One region of the Paenibacillus sp. FJAT-27812 genome, then DNA from elsewhere that is predicted to be linked to it. Evidence: predicted binding sites of a transcription regulator. Region 1 holds the regulator's gene; the other holds the start of a gene.
The links. Region 1 encodes LexA, which represses DNA repair genes until DNA is damaged. Its sites were predicted from a motif close to CGAACATATGTTCG; they were not measured.
Positions count from the first base shown of each region.

Region 1 (10,108 bases):
CGTAGAACGGCTTTTGGAAATAAAATCATTGATCGAGAAGGGCGTTAACATCGCTGGCATCAAGCAAGTGATGAATCCGGTATCGAAAGAGTCGGATGACGCAACGATCGTCAGCGAGCAATCGGAAGTGAAGCGCCGCGAGCTTTCCGATCAGCAGCTGCACCGTTTGCTGAAGCAGCAATTGCTTGAGAAAAGGCCGGGTCAAGCGTCGCTTATTCAAGGTCAGTTGACCCGTTTCTTAAATAAGCGCTAGTTTTACTTTTATAACCCATGATTCGCAAACTAAGGAGATGATTCTGTGAGTTACACTAAAGACGATATTAGACGTATAGCACAGGAACAAAATGTTCGGTTTATCCGTTTGCAGTTTACGGATCTACTTGGAACGATTAAAAACGTTGAAATTCCAGTCAGCCAGCTTGAGAAAGCTCTTGACAACAAAATGATGTTTGACGGTTCATCCATCGAAGGTTATGTACGTATTGAAGAATCAGACATGTACTTGTACCCCGACTTAGATACTTGGGTTGTATTCCCATGGGTAACACAAGATCGCGTTGCCCGTTTGATTTGTGACATTTATATGCCAGACGGAACGCCGTTTGCCGGAGATCCGCGCGGTATTTTGAAACGTGCCTTGAAGGAAGCGGAAGAGCTTGGCTACACAGCAATGAACGTTGGTCCAGAACCGGAATTTTTCTTGTTCAAAACCGATGAGCGCGGCGAGCCGACAACAGAGCTTAATGACCAAGGCGGTTACTTTGACCTCGCGCCGATGGATATGGGTGAAAACTGTCGCCGTGAAATCGTGCTGACGCTTGAGGAGATGGGCTTTGAAATTGAAGCTTCCCACCATGAGGTAGCACCGGGACAACATGAAATCGACTTTAAATATGCAGATGCGATTAAAGCGGCTGACCAAATTCAAACGTTTAAGCTAGTGGTAAAAACAGTTGCACGCGAGCATGGCTTGCATGCATCGTTCATGCCAAAACCGTTGTTCGGCGTAAATGGTTCCGGTATGCACTGCCACCAATCGTTGTTCCAAGGCGAAACAAACGTGTTCTACGATGAGAAGGACAAGCTGGGCCTTAGCACGGTTGCCCGTCAGTACATGGCTGGTATTTTGCTTCACGCTCGTGCGATGGCAGCTATTACGAACCCTACAATCAATTCATACAAACGTCTTGTTCCAGGCTACGAAGCGCCTTGTTATGTCGCTTGGTCTGCAAGCAACCGCTCGCCAATGATTCGGATTCCAGCTTCACGCGGTCTTAGCACGCGCGTAGAGGTTCGTAATCCAGATCCGGCGGCTAACCCATATTTGGCTCTTGCTGTGATGCTAAGAGCAGGTTTGGACGGCATTCAGAACAAGCTTCCGTTGCCGGCTCCAACAGACCGAAACATCTACATCATGACAGAGGAAGAACGTCAGGATGCTGGTATTCCAAGCTTGCCGCTTGATTTGAAGGAAGCTCTTGATGAAATGCTAAGAAGCGACATCGTTTGCGATGCACTAGGCGACCATGCGCTTGCACACTTCTACGAGCTGAAAGAAATCGAGTGGGACATGTACCGCACGCAAGTTCACCAATGGGAACGCGATCAGTATTTGACTCTTTACTAAATCTAAAATTTTTGATACCGAAATGTAGAGTACCCCTTAAAATAAGCAATGAAAGAACCGATTGGTTTTTCCATTGCTATTTAAGGGGTTTTTAATTGGAATAAATGAAAACCCGAAAGATACACCATTTTAAATGGTGTCTGTCTTTCGGGTTTTGTTTTCTAATCCGGCAGAGTCGGCATTGTTGTCACTTGAACTTTGATGATCATTTTGAAAAAAGGAAGTGAGCCATGCGGCAAGCTGTTTTTGAGCGTGGCTTATAAACCGGTCAGAGCGATATACGAGCACCAAATGGCGGAAAGGGGGGCGGTTTATGATCGGAATGGACACAAGGCCGGATTGGACTGTTACGCCTCTGAGAAGATGCTCAGGTTGGACGGTGGCCCCTATGCCTGCTCGGACGAGCTGCAGCAGCGACGTAGCAGAGCTTGTCTCCATGACGGTAGAGAGTGAGAAGCCTAGCTCCCTGCATGCTTCCTCCACCAGATCGCGGCCTAGATAACCAAGCGGGTACATGACGAGCGGAATATGCTGAAGCTCCTGAAGCTCGATTTGTTTTCTGTCAGCTAAAGGATTTGTAGAGCATACCAGCAAATGGTATGGTTCTGAACCAAGCGGCATTTGAATAAGCCTGGGGTCAGGAGCGCTTTTTAAGCCGATGCCGATGTCCACATTGTTGCTGAGAACCTCTTCTTGGACGCGGATTGTGGAAAAGGCTTGCAGTTGAATGGATGGATATTTCTCATGAAAATAGATGAACAACGGAACGAGCTGGAAATCGAGATCCGAAGGAAGAACGCCAAGGCGGATGTTTCCTCGTTCACCAGCCAGCAATTCGAGTATCGCATTTTTGGCGTCTTGCTCCGCTTGAATCATTTTTCCGCCATGCAAGCGCAGCAGCTCGCCGGCTTCGGTTAACACTATTTTTTTGCCGATACGATCGAAGAGCGGCATGCCAAGCTCACCTTCAAGCACTCTGATTTGCTGGCTGAGCGTAGGCTGACTGATGCCAAGACGATCGGCTGCTTTTGTAAAGTGCAGATGCTCGCATACAGCCATAAAATAGTGAATATGCCGAGTGTCCATGAGCTCGCCCCCCAATGATAGTTTATTGCTATTATAATAATAGAAATAATAGTATTGATCAATGTAATTAGGGTCACTATACTCAGAGTACACAAGGCGTTTAAACAGAGACAGGAGAGAGAGAATGATGCGAACGTTTTATTTACTTTTTGCCCTATTTTTAGCTTCCTTAAATTTGAGGCCTGCGATAACCTCCGTAGCTCCACTATTGGATACCATACAGTCAACGCTTGGCATGAGCGGTCTTGCAGTAAGCCTGTTAACGACGCTTCCGGTATTATGTATGGGAATATTTGCGCCGCTGGCGACCCGTATTCGTGATTGGTTAGGACTGGAGCGTGCGATTTTTTCGGCTCTTCTTCTTATTACGGCTGCAACTGCGCTGCGAGGACTTTATAGCTCAGTTACGATACTGATCTTGACCGCGTTTATTGCCGGCATCGGAATCGGACTTGCGGGCCCTATGCTGTCAGGTTATATTAAAAAGCATTTTCCGAGCAAGCCGGGTGTTGTGAGCGTTTATTCCGTATCCATGACAGTAGGCGCTGCGATCGCTTCTGGGCTTTCCATCCCTATCTACACGCGGAGCAATCATAGCTTGACAATTACGCTTGCATGCTGGGCTGTGCTCGGTGTACTGGCTTTGGTTTTTTGGGTAGCACTATTGCAGCGCAAGAACAACGAGGAGCAGCAGCAGCAGGAGGAGCATTCACGGCTGCCGCTCAAAAATAAAAGGGCACTGCTTTTAACGCTCTTCTTTGGCCTAATGGCTTGTATGTTCTATTCGATAACGGCGTGGATCGCACCGATTGCGCAAAGTCTCGGTTACAGTAAAACGAGCGCCGCGATGATTCTTACTGTCTTTACCATCATGCAGATACCGGTCTCGATGACATTGCCTGCAATCGTATCGCGTTTTGGTAATCGGAAATTATTTCTTGTCTTATGCAGCTTGTGCGAGCTTGTTGGCGTGCTGATGCTTTTATTTCATTTGCCGATTATGGTTGCAGTCGTATTTCTTGGCATTGGAGCCGGCGGCTTGTTCCCGCTAGCTTTAATGCTTCCGATCGTTGAGACAAAAACTGCCAAGGAAGCAGGCGCTTGGGCGGCGATGTCACAATGCGGCGGCTACCTCATAGGTGCAATGGGACCGCTCGTCATAGGATTGATCCATGACAGCAGCGGCAGCTTCACATTAGCTTTTGTCACGATGATTGCCGTTATTCTTATTATGATCAGTGTTCAGCTTCTAATAAGCAACGGCGAGGAGCCAAAAAGGCCGTAAGAACGGTTAGATAATATGTATGGCGTGCTGGAGATCCACTTTAATAAATTCATGTGACAGCTATATACACGCTTTAAAGCAGGCATCACCATTTCTCTGGGGAGAATTTGGCTAACTGCTTTGAAGGGTGTATTTTTTTTGTTTCACAACAGTACTAGATAGAGTTAGTACTATTCGGTTGGCCGATGTGTTGGTATATTCAATTCAGAAGTTATCGAGACCACATTCAAATGAATCGTATAGATAAACGAGCTTATTTATTGGAGAGTGAACAGCATGATACAAGCTAGCATGGAAATGTGCAAGACGGATAACATCTACGTGTTGCTGTCCGATACGGGTACTATTTTTACAAGGCTGATTAAAGGGTTTACGGGTGCGCCATACAATCATGCTTCACTCGTCCTGGATGAAAACCTGCATGAAGTATTTAGCTTCGGACGAAAAAAAGCAAACAATCCTTTACTTGCGGGTTTCGTTAGGGAAGATATGTATGAAGGGACCTTTCGCCATTTTCCCCATACACGATGTGCTTTGCTTCGAATAGCTGTCAGCGCGGAGCAGCGTGCTAATTTGATTCAAACCATTCGTGATTTTGAAAAGAACAAACATCTTTACAGCTACAATCTGATTGGATTGTTTGGCGTGCTGCTGGATATGGACCTACAGCCTGTCCACTCCTATTTTTGTTCACAGTTCGTGGCAGAAACGATGACTAAGAGCGGCATTCCCTTGTGGGAGCGTCCTTCGGCGCTGGTCACGCCAAATGATTTTTTAAACCATCCTCTGTTTCAAGTCCTTTATGAAGGGCCGTTGTACGACTATCCGCTGCTTAACCGTCAAAGGCTTGGTAATCACGCAAAAACAAAGTGGTCGTTAAACCAGCTGCTGAAGCGGGCGATGTAAGGTTTCTGCAACAAAATTGACTTAAAACGAATGATCATTTATCATACCTGCATGAGACATAAAGACGAGAATAAAAGCGAAGCAATCTTTCAAGCGACGATACAGCTTTTGAACGAAATCGGATTTGCCGACATCTCCATGTCAAAAATCGCTAAGCGAGCGAACGTATCATCATCAACGATTTATGTTTATTTTGAAAATAAGGAGGACATGCTCCTAAAGCTTTATTTGAATGTTAAAGAAAAGATGAGTCAGCAATTGGTGCAAAATATCGACGATTCAACTCCTGTCAAGGATGGTTTTGCAACCGTCATGAGAAATTTATTGGATTTCACGCTAAGCAATAAGGAATACTTTTTGTTTTTAGAACAATTTTCAACTTCGCCGCTGCTTGATAAGCTCTGTCTAGAGGACACAGCATGGATGTTTCAATCCTTGCGGTCTTTTGCCTTGAGAGGGCAGCGCGAGAAATTGTTGAAACAGGCAGACATCAATCTCTTGTTGACCTTCTGTTATTTCCCTGTCATTCAGCTGGCCAAGGCACATTTCAAAAAGGAAAATGAAGCGAATCAGCAAAATCTTGATGTCATTATCCAAATGAGCTGGGACGCAATAAAGGTATAATTTCGGAGGCTGGAACTTAGGGAGGAGGGGGCAGCTGCCCTCACCCTCCATGAATGAGATTTAAAATCTTCTGTATGATGGCCTATACCTGCCATGAAATCCGCCCCTGGCGCCATGAAAGCCCCCTCCAGGACCCCCATGAAATCCGGAGGATGGTACGCCATGAAAGCCCCCGCCGCCAGAAAAGCTGCCTCCGCCAAGCCATGGTCCTCCAAAGGTGCCTATTGGAAAGGGAATGGGAACTGGGAGCACTTCCGGATAGGGGTAGGGATACGGGTACTGATAAGGGTAGGGATATGGGTAAGGTGGCGGGTAGGGATAAAACGGGGGTTGCTGCGGTCCGAATGCCATCAAGTATACCTCCAATTATTCGTTTAATAAGAACAGCCTATGCTTGGAGCGATGCCTATGTAACTTGCCCATCTTCATTTCGGCATGTTATCTGAAGTGGAGCATTTTCATACATATAAATGTAAGCTTGCTTTGATGCTGGATATAGACTGCATACAAAAAGACCCATAACATGGGTCTTTTTTGGTTTCAATATTATGAAAGCTGAATGTTTGAATTAATAGCCGCCGAAGCCAAAGCCACAGCTGCACGCGATAATCACCAATAAGATGAACAAAACTAAAATGGTGCCTAGATTTGTAAAAGCCCCACCAACAAAACCGGACATTTTCAATGCACCTCCTTATTTGTTGAATACCATATAGGTTATGCGGGATAAACGCCGGGTGATTGGGTGTTTGTCATACAGATGCGTATGCATCGATTCAGCCTCTTCTTATGTACATTTGCTTCGTTTAATGGATATCACGGAAAAGCCCGATGACTTTGCCTAGAATCGTAACATTTTGGAGTAGAATCGGCTGCATCGTGGAGTTTTCTGGCTGCAAGCGAATGTGATTCTTCTCTTTGTAGAAAGTTTTTACCGTAGCTTCATCGTCTTCAGTCATCGCTACAACGATTTCTCCGTTATTAGCGGTTTGCTGCTGACGGACAATAACGTAATCACCATCGTGAATACCGGCTTCGATCATGCTCTCGCCCATGACGTTCAAAATGAATACGCTGCTGTCTCCAACAAAATGGGAAGGAAGCGGGAAGTATTCTTCGATGTTCTCGGTGGCAGTTATCGGCACGCCTGCAGTAACTTTACCTACGATAGGTACTTTAGCTACAGAAAGGGGAATAATGCCGTCTACGCCTTCTTGATCTAAAATTTCAATAGCACGCGGTTTAGTGGGATCTCGGCGAATTAGCCCTTTCTTCTCCAAACGGTCCAAATGACCGTGAACGGTTGAACTGGATAACAATCCAACAGCTTCGCCGATTTCTCGAACGGAGGGTGGATAGCCTTTCTCCCGGACTTCATTCTTTATAAATTCAAGAATTGAATGTTGTCGGTTAGAAATCTTCGACACTGTGATCACTCCATTAGTAGATTTGTAGCAAATTATAACATAGAACCGGAGTTCGTACAAACATAAGTTCTTAAGTACAGAAGTTCGTATTTTTTCGTTGACACCAAACGTCTGTTCGTGTAATCTAAAAACAGAACAAACGTTTGGGGTGCTGAAAAATGATAACTAGTCCAAGCTTTTATAGAACGATACACAAACAAGAAACAGGCAAAGCAGTGGTTCTCGGCCACTTGGTCAAACGGTTGATGAAGAAGCATACAGCTAAGATCATCGTTTGCACGGCCGTGTTCGCACTATTGTTTACTAGCTTTCTAATGATAGGAACATATGCATCCGGCAATCATCCGGCAGAAGCAGCAGTCAATGAGCATGTGGTAACCGTACATTCTGGGGATACACTGTGGGGTATTGCGCAGCAGTTTACGGATGGGAAGCAAGATATTCGATATATCATTTATTTAATTCAAGATCGTAATGATTTACAATCTTCTGAGATTATGCCGGGCCAGAGGTTAATTATTCCTAGCATTTAAGCTGAATTTCATTTACAATTAATAGAAAGTTTTAATTATAAATAGCTTTCTGAATCAAGTAGATCAGTGGACTCTACTTCATTTGGAAAGTTTTTTTGTTTGAACTGCAGGGTTCGTGCTTTGCTTGTTCGTCTATTGGTGGGGGACTGAAAGGAGAGGCTGAATTGTTACGTGTTGAAGAGTTATCCCATTCCTTCATAAATGGGAATGAAGCGACTGCAGTATTGCAGAATATTAGCTTCGATGTACATAAGGGTGAAATGATTGCGTTATTAGGTAGTTCCGGCTCTGGTAAATCTACACTGCTTAATTTAATGGCGGGCTTGATGAAGCCAACGGAAGGACAAATTTTCATTGCAGACCACAATATCGTTACGATGAACGAAAACAAATTGGCTGAGTTTAGGCGCAAGCATATCGGTTTTATTTTTCAAGCGTATGAGCTTATTGCAAATTTGACGGTACGTGAAAATGTTGAGCTGCCGCTAGTGTTCCAATCCATTCATCCATCCATTAGAAAAAAAAAGGCGCTTGCTTTGCTTGAGCAGGTGGGGATTCCGGATAAGGCGGAGTTGTTTCCGTCGCAGCTCTCAGGCGGTCAACAGCAGCGTGTCAGTATTGCCCGCTCTTTGATCACTGAGCCTTCGGTCATTTTTGCGGACGAGCCTACGGGTAATTTGGATACAAAAACCGAGGAAGAAATTATTATGATCTTGAAGCGATTGAACAAAACGATGGAAACGACGTTTATCATCGTCACGCATGAACGTGAGGTTGCCGCCCAAACGGAAAAAATTATTTCGCTTCGGGATGGGTATCTGGTGACGGAGCAAGAGTCCGCTCGAGAAAGTATGCTTGCGGGGGTGCCACAAAATTGAGAATAAGTGATATTACACGATTATCATGGGATCAAGTGAAGCGCAGAAAGGTCGTAACCGCACTTTGCGCAGCAGGTATATCCATAGGCTGTGCCGCCATTATTGTTGCGATGAGCATTGGAGAGTCCGCCCAGGTTTATGTCGAGCAGCAAATGAACAGCTATTTGAAAATGGATGAAATTACGGTAACGGCAAATACGGGCGCCCAAGCAGTGGGCAATAAACCTTCATCCGAGAGTGAAAGCGAATCGTTAAAGCAAGGTAAATTGACGCAGCAAAAGCTGGATATAATGAGGAAAATTCAGCATGTGACGGCTGCCGCACCATTTCAGCAGCTTGATTACATGGAGCTGACGACATTAGACGGGCTTATCTCGCAAAATCAAACCCAATTGATCGGCACGGATCTGGAGGTTCTAACGGATTTCGGGCATAAATTTTTGCAAGGGGGACCTTCAGACCTTGAGGATACGATCGTGCTAAGCTATGGCGCAACGATGGGTCTTTTTGACGAAGTAACCAAACAGAATATGCAAGATCAAATAAACGCGAATCCTTACGATGATGCGGTGTATGAGCAATATCAAAACTTAAACAAAATTCCCACCCCCTTATATCAGAAGCAAATTCAGTTTCGCTATTACTCTGCAGATGGACAGATTCTAACCAGGCCGCTGCGAGTCGTAGGCGTACTGAAAAAACCAACTGGCGTCAAAGATGACCAGATCATGTATGACAAGAAGGGCTACATTTCCATTGCAACAGCGGAGCTGCTTAAGAAAGAGCTCAAAATGCGAGGAGATGAACAGGAATCCTATAATTCCATTATTGTGAAGGTTGATAATCAATCCAATATCGAGCAGGTCGAGCAGCAGCTCAAAAAGCTTGTAGTCTCCACGCAAACCAATTTATTTCAAAAGGAACGGCTTGCAAATGAGTTTAAAATAATAAAAGCAGCTGCTCTTGGCATCGGTGTTTTTATTCTTATTATCGCTTCGATATCTATCGTCGTTGCGATGACGATGTCTACCTACCAGAGGCGAAGGCAAATTGGCATTATGAAGGTGCTTGGCGCTAACCTTGCCCAAATTCGAAATATGTTTATTGTAGAAGCGGCCTTGCTGGGGCTGCTTGGCGGATTGCTCGGCGTACTATTTTCATACTGGATCGTTTGGGGCATTAACGGTCTTATAACGAATTTATCCGGTGAGCAGGATTCGGTTATTATTTTTATTCCGCTATTAACGATACCCATTGGCATGGCGTTCGCGCTTGCTACCGGCATTTTCTCAGGTATTTACCCCGCGGTGAGCGCATCTCGTACAGATGCTTTGACAGCGATTAGACGTGATTAATTTAGAGTATAAGAAGGAGCTTAAAGATGAAGAAGAAAATAAAGTGGGGAATCATTGGACTTGTTATTATTGGAATTAGCTTTGTTTTATATAGAATGGGAAATCCGACCAAGCTTGTAGAGATAACGTCAGACTCGCAGCCTATTGCCTTTCAAGTAACGAAAGAAACGATTGCGAATAAGGTTGAGGTGAAAGGAAAGTCATTGTATGAGCAAGAAACGCTTGTATATGCCCCTTATGGCTCTAAAGTGACTGAATGGGCAATCGAAGACGGTCAGCAGGTGAAGAAAGGCGATGTGCTGTTTAAACTCGATCAAACTGCTGTGCAAAACGAGATTTTGCAAGCGGAGGCGGCTTTACATAAGGCTAGCCTTGAGGCTGACCTGA
Region 1 is NZ_LIGH01000001.1:5,873,251-5,883,358, reverse strand. It holds gene ADU23_RS25065 (MerR family transcriptional regulator) at 1-253, shown strand, start outside; gene glnA (type I glutamate--ammonia ligase) at 299-1,627, shown strand; gene ADU23_RS25055 (LysR family transcriptional regulator) at 1,757-2,713, opposite strand; gene ADU23_RS25050 (MFS transporter) at 2,841-3,998, shown strand; gene ADU23_RS25045 (hypothetical protein) at 4,296-4,904, shown strand; gene ADU23_RS25040 (TetR/AcrR family transcriptional regulator) at 4,935-5,528, shown strand; gene lexA (transcriptional repressor LexA) at 6,335-6,955, opposite strand; gene yneA (cell division suppressor protein YneA) at 7,114-7,488, shown strand; gene ADU23_RS25020 (ABC transporter ATP-binding protein) at 7,653-8,366, shown strand; gene ADU23_RS25015 (ABC transporter permease) at 8,363-9,721, shown strand; gene ADU23_RS25010 (efflux RND transporter periplasmic adaptor subunit) at 9,748-10,108, shown strand, end outside.

Region 2 (10,108 bases), 540 kb from region 1:
GGGCATTCGTGAAAAATTATTCAGAAGCAGTTGGACTCGATCCTGATGAAGTTCTTCGCTTATATCAGCATGAAGTGCCTGCTGCTCCGGTGGAGCAAATATCTGAGCCGCTTGTCGTCAGAGCGCCGCGCAGAGTAAAATCCCAATCATCAGAGAGGCTTGGCAAAATCGGCTTCAGCGTGATGATGTGGTCCTTTCTTATTTTGATCGTTGTTGTCATCTGGGTTTATGCCATTAATAGAGACTCCGGCGATACAAATAAGGTAGATAACACTACCAATATTACTGACGCTTCTGAAGCGCCAACTACAAATACGGGGAATAACGCCGCTGTTGGCGAGAACACGCCAAGTGCACCGCCTGTTTCTCCTACTCCAACCATTGCGCCGACAACCGTAACGTTTGGCAGCAAAGTGGGCAAGGCAGACCAATATGACATCGGCCCAGCCGGTACGGTCCATAAAGTTGAAATTAAAGTCGTTGGCGGCCGCAGCTGGCTTGAGGTTCGCTCAGGCAGCAACAGCGGCGAGAAGCTATACTCTGCGAATGCAGAGGACGGCACGGTTGAGCCTTATGATCTTACAGGTCCGATCTACATCAATGTAGGCAGAGCCGACTTGACGGAAATTACCGTGGATGGCGTTCCGGTCCCAGACGGCGATCGGGCGGGCTCCAAGAAATTGCTGCTCAAGCCTGTTGGCGGCGATGTAACACCAACGGATGCACCGACGGAAACACCTAAAACGGAATAATTGATTAATGTAACAAAGGAGAGGTATGAATGGCTTCAGAAAATGCTTTTGATATTGTATCCAAGGTGGATATGCAGGAGCTTGCGAATGCAATTAAACAAGCGGAGCGCGAGATTGAAACGCGCTTTGACTTTAAAGGCAGCAAGAGCTCCATCGCCCTTGAGAAGGAAGAGCTTGTTGTCGCTTCCGAGGATGATTATAAGCTAAAGAACGTGCTTGATATTTTATTGTCCAAAATGGTTAAACGCGGCGTACCGATCAAAAACTTGGATTATGGCAAAATTGAAGGCGCTTCGGGCAATACCGTTCGCCAACGAATTAAGCTAAGACAAGGAATTGAGCAGGATGTCTCGAAAAAAATTAATATTTTGATACGTGATTCGAAGCTGAAAGTGAAAAGCTTGATTCAAGGCGATCAGATTAGAGTATCGGGCAAAAGCCTTGATGATTTGCAGGCAGTCATGAAGCTGCTTAGAGAAGCAGATCTGCCGGTTGAACTGCAATTCACGAATTATCGCTCATAAAACAAAAGCTTCGTTTCATCGTAATTTGAGAAACGAGGCTTTTCGTTTTGGTGCTGCTGGCAATGAAAATTGAGGCTTTAGCCGCTTTTGACACGTGTATTTGCATGTATTATACTTGGTTAGATAGCTCTGCGGAAGGATTTGGGGGAGTACATAGATGAGAGAAAAAACAAATGCTGTTGCTCAGGGCAGTTGCTTGCCAAATGGCCTGCAGCCCGAACGGAAGGCTGATTTCAATCAGGAACAAGGAGTTCGCGTTACGCACACCTTTGAGTTAGATCGATGTAAGGAGGGAATTGCGTGAATCTGGCGAACCGCATTACACTAGCCAGAATATTTTTGGTGCCGGTCATTATGTTCTTTCTGCTCATAAAAATGGATTTGGGGTCGTTCAGCATTTCAGACTTCTCCATAACATACAATCAAATCGCAGCGGCACTCATTTTTATTGTGGCGGCAAGCACAGACGGGTTAGACGGCTATATCGCACGCAAGAACAAAATCGTTACAAACCTCGGCAAGCTGCTCGATCCTTTGGCGGATAAGCTGCTCGTAGCTGCGGTACTGATTTCACTTGTCGAAATGGACAAGCTGAACGCATTGATTGCAATCGTAATTATCAGCCGCGAATTTGCGGTAACCGGCCTTCGCCAGATCGCCCTTCTAGAGGGCTCTGTTATGGCTGCCAGCACATGGGGCAAATGGAAGACGGCCATTCAAATTACGATGATTATCGCGCTGTTGATCAACAATTTCCCATTCAATTTCATTGATTTTCCGTTTGATGTAGTCGCTAGCTGGGTCGCAGCGGCAATTACGGTATATTCGGGTATCGATTATTTCTTGAAAAACAAACATTTGATTCCGGTAGAATAATGTCAAAGCATCTTTCCGTCAAACGGGGAGATGCTTTTGCTTATATGCTTGGTATTATTCAGACATCGCACATTCGAACGCAGAGGAGAACAGGAACCATGAAAGCAGAAATCATTGCGGTCGGCACAGAGCTGCTGCTCGGCCAAATCGTGAATACGAATGCACAGTTTTTGTCGCAAAAGCTTGCGGGTTTAGGCGTTGATGTTTATTTCCAAACGGTAGTTGGGGACAACGCCCAGCGGCTGAGGCAAGCGATCGAAATCGGGAGAAGCCGTGCGGACCTGCTCGTCTTTACGGGCGGTCTCGGGCCTACGCAAGATGATCTTACGAAGGATGTATTAGCCGATTATTTGAATCGCGAGCTGCTTATTCACGAGCCTTCGATGGCTCAAATCGAGCAGTTGTTCAGCTCACGAGGCATTCACATGGTGGAGAGCAATCGCCGGCAGGCCCTTATGATCGAAGGCGGAGAGCCGCTTGAAAATACGACAGGACTTGCTGTAGGCAATGGCTTGTCAGTCGATGGCACGCATTATTTGCTGCTGCCTGGGCCGCCGCGCGAAATGAAGCCGATGATGGACGGTGCCGGCGAGGTGTGGCTGCGTTCTGTGCTTGGTACAGTAGAGCCGCTCTACTCGCGGTTGCTGAAATTCGTCGGGATTGGCGAGTCCAATCTTGAAGCAAAGCTGCTTGATTTGATTGACGGCCAGGTTGATCCAACAATCGCCCCCTATGCGAAGGAAGGCGAGGTGGCTATCCGGGTTTCCACCAAAGCGGGCACAGCGTTAGATGCGGATCGGAAAATCGACGAGACCGTCGAGAAGATTAAGGAACGGGTTGGCGAGTTTTTGTACGCGCAGCAGGACATCCCGATCGAAGAGGAGGTTGTGCACCTTCTGAGAGCCTCAAGGCGTAAGCTGGCGAGCGCGGAAAGCTGTAGCGGGGGATTGTTCGCAGAACTTATTACAAACGTTCCTGGGAGCAGTGGAGAGTACGTAGGAGGGGTAGTTACCTATACCAATATAATGAAGCATCATCTGCTCAGCATTCCGTTGACGCAGCTTGAGGGCGAAGGCGCGCCGGGTGCAATCAGCGATTCGACCGCCGCACTGATGGCGGAGCGGGTGAGAGAGCTGTCCGACGCTGACTTTGGCGTTTCTTTAACGGGCGTTGCCGGGCCGGCAGAATCCGAAGGCAAGCCGGTAGGGCTTGTCTACGTAGGCATAGCTGAGCGAGGCAAACCAACAATCGTTCACACGTTGAACCTTAGCGGCGGAAGAGGAATGATCAGGCTGCGGGCTGTAAAAGCTGCGCTTTACCGACTATGGCAGGCGCTGCAAGCGCAGTAACCGGAAGCGGGGCTGACGGAATAAATAAAGTTTGTCAATTGTCGAATAGACAGCTATAATGAAGAATAGTTACCGGAAGAACCGTGGCGAAGATTACTTTGCTGCGGTTTTTTTATGCCCACTTGCGGGGGTCAAACAAAAAGGCGAATGTATGTTCGAAAAAATGCTTGTCAACCCGCCAGAAAAAAGGTATCATAACATTATAAATAAAGAAGGATGTGAGTTTCTTGTCGGATCGTCGCGCTGCACTAGAAATGGCTTTGCGTCAAATTGAGAAACAATTTGGTAAAGGCTCCATCATGAAATTAGGAGAATCTACACACATGCAAGTAGAGACCGTGCCTAGCGGTTCGCTTGCTCTCGATATCGCATTAGGAATAGGCGGCTTGCCGCGTGGACGGGTTATTGAAATATACGGACCGGAATCATCCGGTAAAACGACAGTTGCGCTGCATGCGATTGCAGAGGTTCAACGCATTGGCGGACAAGCTGCCTTTATCGATGCTGAGCATGCACTTGATCCGCTTTATGCAAGCAAGCTAGGCGTCAACATTGACGAGCTATTGCTTTCACAGCCTGATACGGGCGAGCAAGCATTGGAAATCGCCGAAGCGCTCGTACGCAGCGGCGCTGTTGATATCGTCGTTATTGACTCCGTTGCCGCACTCGTACCGAAAGCGGAAATTGAAGGCGACATGGGGGATTCCCACGTAGGTCTTCAAGCACGTCTGATGTCTCAGGCTTTGCGTAAGCTTTCCGGAGCGATCAGCAAATCGAAGACGATTGCGATCTTCATCAACCAATTGCGTGAGAAAGTCGGCGTTATGTTCGGTAACCCTGAGACAACGCCAGGCGGACGCGCTTTGAAATTCTACTCCAGCGTACGTCTTGACGTACGTCGTATTGAAACGTTGAAACAAGGCAATGACATGGTCGGTAACCGTACTCGTATCAAGGTTGTTAAGAACAAAGTAGCTCCTCCGTTCAAACAAGCCGAGATCGACATCATGTACGGCGAAGGCATCTCCAGAGAAGGTACGCTAGTTGATATTGGCGTTGAGATGGACATCGTACAGAAAAGCGGAGCATGGTTCTCTTACAATGGCGAGCGCCTTGGTCAAGGCCGCGAGAATGCGAAGCAGTACTTGAAGGATCATAAGGATATCGCTGAAGTAATCGAGAAACAGATCCGTGATGCAAGCAACCTGTCGGCAGCTGCAACTCAGGCTAATTTCAAAGCTGAGGAAGAAGACGACGAAGAGTTCGAAGATCTAGAATAAATCGACCTGAAATCATACATGCTGAAGCTTCGCCGCCCCATTAGGGGCGGCGAAGCTTTGTTTAGAGAGGATGTACGGTGTGGCACATAGCAATTTGAACAAGGAAGAGCAATGGATGATTTTATCAGTTCGCCATGATAAGAAGGAACGGAAATTATACCATCTCTTTGCAAAGTCAGAAGAGGCGATATTATCGGTTCATGAAGATATATTAATCCGTTTTCGACTGACAAAAGGGCAATTGCTAACCGAGGCTCTAATCGAAGAAATACGGATGGAAGATGAGCGCTACCGTGCTTATGTTCTGGCTATCGCTTATTTGGGTGCCAAGCCGAGAACAAGAAATCAAATCGAGCAGTATTTAAACCGCAAATTATTTGAAGCCGACAACATTCAATATGCCCTTGACCGTTTAGAAAGGGAGCATATTGTGGATGATGAACAATATGCGCATCATTTTGCGGATAGCCGGCTTAGAAACAGCTTGAAAGGGCGTCGCTTCATTCAGCAAGAGCTGCAGCAGCGAGGCGTGTCGAAAGAAGCCGCAGCAGAAGCAACAGCAGCATTAGACCGCGAGGTAGAAATAGCATCAGCCAAAAAAGCTGCGGAGAGAAAATGGCGTTCCTCAAAAGGCGAACCAAAAGGCGGAAAACGCATGCTTATAGGCTATTTGATACGTAGAGGCTTTCCATCTGATATCGTGAAGGAAGCTATAAAGTGGATGGATCTAAATGGGGAAGACGATGTATTCGAGGAAGATGATGGGCTTTTGCTTGACAATTGATTTTACGAAAAGATAAAATGAGGTTGTATTCCTTCATTACTGAATCAATTTTCCTTCCAAAAGTTGATTCAAAACGATTATTTTCGTCAAATTAGTAAATGTTGAAACGGTTTGAAGCCGGTTGAAAACCTAATATCATCCCAAGCAGTGCCTTGGTGTATGCAACAAGGAGGTGAACAAGATGCCTGAGATCGTTTGGATCTTGATCTGTCTCTTTGTTGGCGCAATATTCTTTGGGATTGGTTATTTTATTCGAAAGTCGATTGCCGAGGCCAAAATTTCAAGTGCTGAGCAAGCTGCGATCCAAATCGTAGAAAATGCGAAGAAGGAAGCGGAAGCTCAGAAGAAAGAAACCGTGCTAGAGGCAAAAGATGAAGTCCACAAACTTCGTTCCGAAGCCGAGAGAGACATTCGTGAACGACGCAACGAGGCTCAACGTCAGGAAAGACGTTTGCTCCAAAAAGAGGAGTCGCTGGATAAAAAGTTAGAAGCGCTAGAACGCAAAGAAGAAACTGTAGCCAACAAAGAAAAACGGATCGAAGAAACGCAAGAGGAGATTGATTCCATTTACAAGCAGCAGCTTAGTGAATTGGAACGCATATCGAGTCTAACAACGGAAGATGCGAAATCGATCATTTTATCCAATGTTGAACAGGAAGTACGACATGAGACAGCACAGATGATCAAAGAGATCGAGCAGCAAGCGAAAGAAGAGGCAGATAAGAAAGCCCGTAATATTATATCACTTGCGATTCAACGCTGTGCGGCGGATCATGTGGCTGAGACGACGGTTTCCGTTGTTACTTTGCCTAATGAAGAAATGAAAGGCCGCATTATTGGGCGTGAAGGCCGAAATATCCGTGCTTTGGAAACATTGACTGGTATCGATCTTATCATCGACGATACACCGGAAGCGGTCATTTTATCTGGTTTCGACCCGATAAGACGCGAAATTGCCCGTACTTCTTTGGAAAAGCTTGTAGCTGATGGTCGTATCCATCCTGCCCGCATTGAAGAAATGGTTGAAAAATCTCGTAAAGAAGTGGACGAGCGCATCCGTGAATACGGTGAGCAAGCTACTTTCGAGGTTGGTGTTCATGGCTTGCACCCGGACTTGATCAAAATTCTTGGTCGATTGAAGTACCGGACAAGTTATGGTCAAAACGTATTGAAGCACTCCATGGAGGTTGCTTACTTGACTGGCTTGATGGCAGCAGAGCTTGGCGAAGATATTACGCTGGCGAAGCGTGCAGGATTGCTGCATGATATCGGTAAAGCGCTAGACCACGAAGTGGAAGGCTCGCACGTTGAGATCGGCGTTGAGCTTGCGAAGAAATACAAGGAGCATCCTGTCGTTATTAACAGTATTGCCTCCCATCACGGTGATACGGAAGCGACTTCCGTTATCGCGATGCTCGTAGGAGCGGCTGATGCTTTGTCGGCAGCGCGTCCGGGAGCTCGTCGTGAAACGCTTGAAACGTACATTAAACGTCTGGAGAAGCTTGAAGATATTTCCGAATCGTTTGATGGCGTTGAAAAATCGTATGCGATTCAAGCTGGCCGCGAAGTGCGCGTCATGGTGCAGCCAGAAAAAATCGACGATACAGAAGCTTTCCGCCTCGCACGTGATATTACGAAAAAAATCGAGAGCGAGCTCGATTATCCGGGACATATTAAAGTTACGGTTATTCGAGAAACACGCGCGGTTGAATATGCGAAGTAAGCAACAAAAAAATATTAGCTTTACGGAAAAGTGGCTGCTAGTTAGCCACTTTTCTGTTTGCAGGCGCACAAAAAAGGAAGTGTACTCACATGAATGTATTATTTATCGGTGATATCGTAGGGAACGTTGGAAGAAACGCATTAAAGCGTGTGCTGCCAGCTCTTAGAAGCAAATACAACCCGCATATTATTATTGCGAACGGCGAGAATGCAGCTGCTGGCCGCGGGATTACGGCAACGATTGCGAAGGAATTTTTCGAATGGGGTATCCATGGCATTACGATGGGTAACCATACGTGGGATAATAAAGATATTTTTGAATGGATCGACGAGGAGCCGAGGATTGTCCGTCCGGCGAATTATGCAGAAGGTGCTCCAGGACAAGGCATGGCCTTTATTAAAGCCGGTGGAAAGCAGCTGGCTATCATTAACTTGCAAGGCCGTACGTTTTTGCCGCCGATCGATTGCCCTTTCCGCAAGGCAGATGAGCTAATCGAAGAGGCCAAGGAGCAGACCAACAACATTCTAGTCGATTTTCATGCGGAAGCAACCTCCGAGAAGATCGCAATGGGCTGGCATTTGGACGGCAGAGCTTCAATCGTGCTTGGCACGCATACGCATGTGCAGACGAATGACGATACGATTTTGCCTGGGGGAACGGCTTACATAACGGATGTTGGCATGGTTGGGCCTAAGGAAGGCGTACTTGGGATGGAGCGCACCGCTGTTTTGCATAAATTCATTACGCAGCTCCCGGTACGGTTTGTTGTCGATGAAGGCAGCTGGCATTTGCATGCGATATCTGTTCAAATTGACGATGCTACGGGACAAGCGCGGAAAATCGAGAAGATTCGCCTCACGGAAGATGAATGGCTTCTCATGTAACGCTTTGAATCTTTGAAAAGTTCCGACAATTCAGAACAGTTTGTTAATTACAAGAATAAAAGCAGGAATTTTTTAATCTCCCTCGAATACTATTTAAAAGTGGAATCCATCCAACAGTCCAAGGGGAGGTTCTTTTTATGGATGTATTAAAAGTTTCAGCAAAGTCCAATCCAAATTCCGTTGCAGGTGCGCTAGCTGGCGTTCTTCGTGAACGTGGTGGTGCGGAACTGCAAGCCATTGGAGCTGGTGCCTTAAACCAAGCGATCAAGGCCGTTGCTATTGCTCGCGGGTTTGTCGCTCCCAGCGGGGTGGATCTAATTTGCATTCCAGCTTTTACCGACATCGTTATCGATGGGGAGGACCGAACAGCAATCAAATTGATTGTTGAACCTCGGTAGCAAGTCCAGGCGGCGTTAACAAATAAGCCAAATGGATGAAAATGAAACGTTTCGCCTGTTTACGTCGTAGACAGGTTTTTTTGCTGCGACTCTAACGGATAGGATGGTGCGGCTATGAAAGTGGTCGATTTTCATTGCGATGTGTTATGCAAATTGTTGCTTGATGAGGAACTGACGTTTCAAGGAAGCAAGCCTGAACGATTAGATGTTACATACGAGCGCCTGAAGGCGGCTGGAACCGTTCTGCAAACATTCGCGATCTACATTCCCCAATCGATAAACGGACGGTTAGAGCCTATTTTGGAGAGCGTGGATCGCTTTCACCAGAAGGTGTTGGCTTGCAAGGATATGAGATGGGTGAGGACGGCTGAGGAGCTGGACTCTTGCATAAAGGATGGGAAGATAGGCGCGCTATTATCGCTTGAAGGAGTCGATGGGCTTCAAGGGCAGTTGTCTATGCTGCGCATTATGCATCAGCTAGGCGTACGCGCCGCGGGCTTGACATGGAATCATGCAAACTGGGCTGCTGACGGCGCGATGGAGCCTCGTGGCGGAGGCCTGACGGCAAAAGGTAGATTGTTTGTAGAAGAATGCGATAAATTGGATATACTGATAGATGTATCCCATTTGTCCGAACGCGCGTTTTGGGAGGTGGCCGAGCTATCGCAAAGACCGGTGCTTGCGTCTCATTCTAACGCAAAAGCGATTTGCGACCATCCGCGTAATCTGACGGATGCACAGATCGAACGATTAATTGGCAAGGACGGGCTCATCGGTGTCACTTTTGTGCCATGGTTTGTATCGGGTGCTGAGGTTGTCGTGATCGATGACTTGCTCAGGCATATTGAGCATATTTGCGAGCTAGGCGGGGAATCGCATCTAATGCTTGGGTCCGATTTTGACGGCATCGATCAATATATAAAGGGATTAACGCATCCCGGCGAGCTTATAGCGCTACAAGAAGCGCTGCTCCAAAGGTATTCCGCAAGCCAAACCGAGCAATTTATGTCCGGAAACGCCCTTCGTTTTTTGAGAAAAATGCTTCCCGCTCGCTAAACGGCGTTCAATCTACTTGCGGTATGGATTCAATCGAAACAAACTATGCTTTCATTAAGCGTTTACATCTTGATTTTTATGAATATGCGCTTTAAACTTGTTGTGACTGTTATGACTTATACTATATAATTGCTTAATAATATTAATTATTTGCACGTTCTAGAAAAAGAGGAGTTGGGCATTTTGATTAGTCAATTGTCTTGGAAGATCGGGGGACAACAAGGGGAAGGGGTCGAAAGTACGGATCGAATCTTTTCCACGGCTCTTAACCGCTTGGGCTATTATTTATATGGATATAGGCATTTTTCTTCGAGAATCAAGGGCGGACATACCAATAATAAAATTCGTATAAGCACGAAGCCTATTCGTGCTATTTCTGATGATTTGGATATTCTAGTCGCGTTCGACCAGGAGAGTATCGATCTGAATGCGAAGGAGCTGCGTCTAGGCGGCGTTATCGTAGCGGATGCCAAATTTAATCC
Region 2 is NZ_LIGH01000001.1:5,334,708-5,344,815, forward strand. It holds gene ADU23_RS22475 (helix-turn-helix domain-containing protein) at 1-752, shown strand, start outside; gene ADU23_RS22480 (YajQ family cyclic di-GMP-binding protein) at 782-1,276, shown strand; gene pgsA (CDP-diacylglycerol--glycerol-3-phosphate 3-phosphatidyltransferase) at 1,577-2,152, shown strand; gene ADU23_RS22490 (competence/damage-inducible protein A) at 2,251-3,501, shown strand; gene recA (recombinase RecA) at 3,729-4,781, shown strand; gene ADU23_RS22500 (RecX family transcriptional regulator) at 4,861-5,565, shown strand; gene rny (ribonuclease Y) at 5,747-7,288, shown strand; gene ADU23_RS22510 (TIGR00282 family metallophosphoesterase) at 7,378-8,172, shown strand; gene ADU23_RS22515 (stage V sporulation protein S) at 8,310-8,570, shown strand; gene ADU23_RS22520 (dipeptidase) at 8,685-9,626, shown strand; gene ADU23_RS22525 (2-oxoacid:acceptor oxidoreductase subunit alpha) at 9,810-10,108, shown strand, end outside.
Region 2: a site for LexA is predicted at 3,646-3,659, ahead of recA (recombinase RecA). Genes of this name have one in related genera too.